One region of the Micromonospora sp. NPDC049101 genome, then DNA from elsewhere that is predicted to be linked to it. Evidence: riboswitches for the same ligand, from Rfam matches in the RefSeq annotation. Region 1 holds a riboswitch; the other holds the start of a gene.
What was found. A riboswitch is a leader RNA that binds a small molecule or an ion and turns the genes downstream of it on or off. The one in region 1 is predicted to bind cobalamin.

Region 2: another riboswitch for cobalamin. It lies ahead of bluB (5,6-dimethylbenzimidazole synthase); the one in region 1 lies ahead of AB0B57_RS35915 (acyl-CoA thioesterase).

What each region holds. Positions count from the first base shown of each region.
Region 1 covers NZ_JBEZED010000046.1:25,254-28,458, forward strand. Annotated here, with positions in the region: gene AB0B57_RS35910 (copper resistance protein CopC) at 1-1,222, opposite strand, end outside; cobalamin riboswitch at 1,353-1,567, shown strand; gene AB0B57_RS35915 (acyl-CoA thioesterase) at 1,695-2,207, shown strand; gene AB0B57_RS35920 (zinc-dependent alcohol dehydrogenase family protein) at 2,316-3,205, shown strand, end outside.
Region 2 covers NZ_JBEZED010000003.1:22,841-26,045, forward strand. Annotated here, with positions in the region: gene AB0B57_RS04265 (aminoglycoside phosphotransferase family protein) at 1-613, opposite strand, end outside; gene bluB (5,6-dimethylbenzimidazole synthase) at 1,380-2,009, opposite strand; cobalamin riboswitch at 2,039-2,239, opposite strand; gene AB0B57_RS04275 (SdrD B-like domain-containing protein) at 2,371-3,205, shown strand, end outside.

The DNA of each region.
Region 1 (3,205 bases):
TCGCGGCGGCGAGGTCGGTGTCGGGCCGAGGTCCGGAATCGACCGCCGGCTCGTCGTCCGTGCTGGCGAGGGGCTTCTCCACCTGATCGGTCGGCGTCGGCTCGACGGTGACGCCCGTGCGGGCCGTGACGACCGTGTCACCCTTGCGCGCCGCCGGCACGGTGGCGGGCAGCCGCCTGTCGCTCGCGGTACGCGCGACGACGCCGGCCGCCGCGCCGACCGCGCCGACCTCGCCGGCCGTGCCCCCGCTGGTCCTGCCGCCGCCGGCCTGGGCCCCGCCGGTCTTGCCAGCGCCGGTCTTGCCAGCGCCGGTCTTGCCAGCGCCGGTCTTGCCTCCGCAGGTCCGGTCCCCGGCGGCCTTACCCCCGACGGTCTTGCCGCCGGTGGTCTTGCCAGCGCCGGCCCGGTTCGGAGCACGGGTGCCACCGCCGCGTCGACCGGAGGTCGCCGCCGAGGTACGGCCCCGGCCGGTGGGTGTGCCGGCGGAAGCCGATCGGCGACGCCAGACGACGAACCCGGCCACCGCCCCGACTGCCGCGACCAACGCCAACCCGGTCCAGGCCAGTGCGCCGGGACCGCTCTTGTCGGTCGACCCGGTCTCCGGAGCCGCCGCAGCCGGCGGGGTCGACGGATCGTCCGCCGTGGTCGGCACCGCAGACGCCTGCCCGGACGTGTTGTGCTGCTCGGCCGCGGCCACCAGCGCCGGGTCCGGCTGGGTCGACGGCGGGCTCCACCCCTTCGGCGCTGCCGTCACCCGCCCCTCGTAACGGAAGGTCAGGGTGCCCCGCACGGCGTCGCCGTCCGAGGCGACCGACAGGTAGCTCACCGAATACTGGCCCTTGGCGGGCAGGTGGGCGACGGCCACCACCGCGGGGAACCCCGTCGTGTACTCCCGAGGCTCGAACTTCCCGTTGACCAGGAAGTACTCCCGTACCGGCTTCTCCAGCGGCTGCGGCTCCCCCGGCGACCAGCCGTTGTCGACACGGGTGCCGCCCGGGGCGGTGATCGTGAAGAACGCGTTGGCGGCGGCCTTCTCGGTGAAGAGGAGCCGCACCGACGTCAACGGCTCGCGCACGGTGGCGCCGCTCGCCGGTGTGGACGTGGCGAGGGTCCCGTGCGCCGCGGCGGGTTGGGTGGACGCGAGGAGGGCGACCGCCGAGGCGAGGAGGAACGCGAGGAGGCCCGAGACCACCCGCCCGCAAGTCTGGGGGAGACGACGCATCTGGATATCCTCACCCGCGCGAGACTTTTTTCAAGAGGTGACGATCTTCTTCCTCGAACGACAAAAGTCGACGATGCGGTCATCCGCCGCCGCGGCCGGACGCCCCGGGTGGACAGATCCCCAGGCCAGCTATGCTCCCCGCGGCGCTGGTTCGCCCCGTCGTGACCGGCTGGGCGTCGTAAGAGGGAACCCGGTGGAAATCCGGGGCTGCCCCGCAGCGGTGAGTGGGAACGACCGCCGTCATCAGCACTGGGCCAGTGGCCCGGGAAGCGACGGCCAGTAGGGGACCGGCACGACCGGTCGGGCCCGCGAGTCCGAAGACCTGCCGGCGCCGCGTACACAACCGTGTGCGCTGCCGTCGGCCTCGCGGGTGGGCTGAGCGGGTGACCGGCCGTGCGTGTGGCGCGCGGCCAGATCCTCGTCAGCGTGTCCGCGAACCGGCGGTGTGGGTTCCGAGGGACGGACTACCGCTGTGCACGACACCGCCACCATCGCCGGCCGAGCGCCGTCGGCGTCGCACCTGACCCTGTCGCAGATCATGGACCAGCACCACACCAACCTGATGGGTACGGTGCACGGCGGCCGGATCCTCAACCTCATCGACTCCGTCGCCGGTGTGGTCGCCGCCCGGCACTCCGACGGGCCGGCGGTGACCGCCGCCATCGACGAGACGGCGTTCCTACGCGCGGTGCGGGTCGGCGACGTCGTACACGTCGACGCCCGGATCACCTGGGCCGGCCGCAGCTCGATGGAGGTGGCCGTCAAGGTCACCGCCGACCGGTGGGACCGGGCGGTGCCACCCACCGACGTGGCCACCGCCCACCTGGTCATGGTCGCCATCGACGACGACGGCCAGCCTCGTACCGTGCCGCCGCTGCTACCGGAGACCGACGGGGACCGGCGACGCTACCGGGAGGCGGAGATCCGCCGGAAGCACCGGCTGGCGCTGCGACGCGCGTTGCTCGACGGTGCCGAAGAGGACTGACCCGCGCCCGGCCCGCCCGTGGCGGCGCTGGCGTGGTCCGAGGAACCCGCCCCGCCGCCGGTCCGGTCGGATAACGTCCACGTGAAGACTCGATCACGGAGAGTGTGGATGGTTATGCGCGCTGCGGTGCTGCGGGAGTTCGACGTTCCACTGACGATCGAGGAGATCGATCAACCCACCCCCGGGCGCGGGCAGGTGCTGGTGCGGATCGTCGCCAGCGGCGTCAACCCGCTCGACACGAAGATCCAGGCAGGAAAGGCCGCGCACGCGCGTGTCCAGCCTCCTGCGGTGCTCGGCCTGGACCTCGCCGGCGTCGTCGCGGCAATCGGCACGGAGGTGACCGGCTTCGCGCCCGGAGACGAGGTGTACGGGCTGTGCGGGGGCGTGGGCGACCTGCAGGGTTCGCTGGCCGAGTACGCGGCCGTGGACGTGCGGCTGCTGGCCCGCAAGCCGGACACCCTCTCGATGCGGGAGGCCGCCGCGTTGCCCCTGGCCGCGATCACCTCCTGGGAGGGGCTCGTCGACCGGGCCGGGGTCCGCGCCGGGCAGAAGGTGCTGGTGCACGGCGGTGCCGGCGGTGTCGGCTACGTGGGCGTGCAGCTCGCCCAGGCGCGCGGCGCCGAGGCGTACGCCACGGGCGGGCCGGCGAGCATGCGGGTCATCGAGAGCCTGGGCGCCGTGCCGATCGACTACACCACAAGCAACGTCGAGGAGTACGTGCAGAGATACACCGACGGCGAGGGGTTCGACATCATCGTCGACAACGTCGGTGGCCCGACGCTCGACGCGTCGTTCGCGGCGGTGCGCACCTATCACGGGCATGTCGTCAGCGCGCTGGGCTGGGGCTCACACTCGCTCGCCCCGCTGTCGTTCCGAGGCGCGACCTACTCCGGGGTGTTCACCCTGCTGCCGATGCTGACCGGGCGGGGCCGCGAACGCCACGGCGACATCCTGCGCGAGATCGCGACGTTGGCCGATGCCGGAGCGCTGCGCCCGCG
Region 2 (3,205 bases), on a different contig from region 1:
GAACATTGCCGAGGTGCAGATCGCCGTGCAACAGCACCCGTTCCGCTGGTGCGGAAAAGAGCTCCGCCGTGATCCGGCGCGATTCCGTCACGTCCAGGCCGCCCCGCTCGGTCCAGCCGTACATCAGCTCAAGCCAGTCGGCGGCCTTCCGGGGCGCGCTCTCCGGATCGCCGGCCGAGTGCAGCTCGTTGAGGAACAACGCGTAGTCGGTGGGGGACGGTGCCTCCGGAAGCTGTTCCACCGGAATGCCCGGTTTGATGGCCTCCAACAGCACCGCTCCCTTGGCAGCGGCGAGGACTGCCGGAACCCGTCCGCTCGGGGCGAACTGCCGCAGCATCGCCACCTCCTCGGCGAGGGCGTACGAGTCCGGCGCGAGCTTCAACACCGCGTCGCCCAAGGGGCCGGTGCAGGCCAGCACCACCGAGGAGACGCCCGAGGAGAAGTCGGCGCCGATTTCGGAACCGAGCTCGGCGCCGATTTCGAGGTCCCACTCGCGGGCCAGGGTCGCCAACTGCTCCGGCAGCGAACTCAACCAGCGATGGTTCACCTTTCCCGAGCGCGCGTAGTCGGCGATCGACTGGAACCGCGCAGTTATCTCTTCCAGATCCAGCAAGGGTGGTCACCTTCCGTGAGTCGCTTTCCGTTGTCGCGCCATTCAGGTGCACCTCGGTACCGTCAGTCCGACGGAGAATGCCGAGGATTGTGGACATGCGAAACTCTCGCCCCAGGGCTCACGAGAGTGAGTCAGCGCAGGGTGTACCGTCCGTGCCGGCAATTAGACCGCAAGCCGGCATGGCGGCGCGATAAAGACACGAAGAGTTGTTGCTGGACCGGTTCCTCCTGCGACCGTCTCTTGATTAAGTGAGGTGGAGACGGGTGGGAGCGGCTTCGTCACAAATGGTTACCAATTCGGCGATCTCCCGAACTCCCCCCGCATTGCAACAGCCTCTCATGATGATCTATAGATGTCTAGCCTCGTTGTATTGATCTGATTACCCGCTGCTATGTACTTCGTCGTCATTGCGGCATTTTCGCGGCGATCGTGCTGATCGCAGTGGGTAAGGGGTGCCGTAGGGATCGATGGCGGCGAAGGTCCGGATAAGACGGCAGTCGACCCTGATTTCATCTCCGTCAGTGCAAAGTGAGGCATTCGGATCCGCCGGCACTGCGGCGGCCGGTTCTTCCGTCAGACCCACAGTTGAAGCGCGCCGCCGTCGCCGTGCTGGCCCTGGCCGTAGCAGTGCTGGCATTTCCTGACCCGCCGCCCCGCGGACGGGCTCACCGACCAGGCCGTCGACCGTTGCTCGCTCCGGAGGCTTCCTGGGCACGAACGGCTGTTCGGCCAGCGGGGGCCCTGGATCGGCGTCGGCAGAACTCGGTCACTCCATCGTCCAACGATTGTGGTGGATCACCGACGACACCGGGGTTCGCTGGCGCCAGCCGTGCCGCTCCAGGTCCGGCGTCTGCTCCAGATGGGTGACCGGGCCGAGGCAGAGCCACGCCACCGGGCGCACGGTGGCCGGGATGCCGAGCAGGTCGCGCAGGAACGGCTCCCGGTAGAACGAGACCCAACCAACCCCGAGTTGCTCTGCGGTCGCGGCCAGCCACAGGTTCTGGATTGCCAGACAGACCGAGTAGAGGCCGGCGTCGGCGATCGCGTGACGGCCGAGCACCGCCGGTCCACCCCGCTGCGGGTCGTATGTGACCACGACCGACAACGTCGCCTCGCGTACGCCATCGATCTTGATCCGGGTGAAGCGTTCCTTCGCCGCACCGTCGAGAGTGGCCGCGAAGGTGTCCCGTTCCCGCTGTACGTGCTGGTGGAACTCCTGCCGCAGCTCGGGATCGCGGACCAGGATGAAGTCCCAGGGCTGGGAGAGGCCGACGCTCGGTGCGGCGTGCGCCGCCGTGAGGATCCGGTTCAACGTCTCGTCCGGGATCGGCGCCCCGGTGAACTGGGCACGTACGTCCCGGCGGCGGTGGATGGTCTCGTAGAGTCCGGTGTTCATGGCAGGCTCCCGCTGCGCTCGTGCCCCTGACGGGGTCGATGACGCGAGGCCGGTCTTCGGACTCCCGGATCTACGCTGGTCACCCGCCTTCCCAACCCCGCAGGGTCAGTGGCTGCGTCTGGTACGCGTGGGTGGCAGCTCCCCGGTCACCGCGGCGGGCCCGTGCCGGACTCACACCGGCTTCCCGATTCTCCCCACTGGCGCGGGGCACCTCGCAACGTTTGTGCCACCGTGCACCATAGCGGCCCCGACGAGCCCGGGGCCTGTCTCGCCAAAGGTGTTCCGGCGGTCCTGGGACAGCGGAGCGACTCGCCCAGCCGTTAGCATCGCGCTGATTCCCGCCCCCATTACGGAGACCTCCATGCGCAAACTTGCCGCCGCCGCCCTCGTGGGCGTGCTCGTGGCCGTTCTTCCGGCAGCGGCCGCCCTGGCCGCCGAGCCCAAGCCGGATATCGCGGTGACCTCCGCCGCCGACAAGGCCAACTACGCCGAGGGCGAGACCTTCACCATCACGGTCACGGTGAAGAACAAGAGCTCTGTCGACGCCAGGCACGTGCACTACACCGGCGGCGACAGCGAGGGCGTCGACGGTGTCGCCTACGGTGAGCTGTCGACCGGCTTCGACCTCGCCGCCGGCGCCACCAAGACCGTTCAGATCACCGGCAAGACCAACCACGTGGCGTGGCAGTCCGGCTACGGGTTCGTTGCCTTCTCGCTTGCCGCCGACAACGGCGAGGCCAACGACGCCGACAACATCACCAGCGTGCGGCTGCTGGTGGCGGGCGTCTTCGACGATCTCGGCGGCTACGTCTTCCAGGGTGAGTCCTATGACGCCGAGTGGACGCCCCGGACGCCTGGCGTCCCGGGTGTCAAGGTCGTCGCCACCAGTGCCGACGGCAAGACGACGTACGCCGAGGCCAGCACGGACGCCAAGGGCCTGTTCCGTTTCGCCCGCCTCCCCGCCGGCGACGTCCTGCTGACCTTCACCGCCCCGGCGGGCTGGAAGATCCTGGCCGGCGAGAACGGCGCGGACGACCACACTCTGGCGCAGGTCAGGGCCGACGACAGCGACGAGCCGCGCGTCTTCGTGGCGGCGAAGAAGGTCGCCGTGAGCTCGCCGAGCGCGACGCCGACGCCGACTTCGACGCCGACGCCGACGCCGACGCCCACTTCGACGGCGACGCCGACCTCGACGA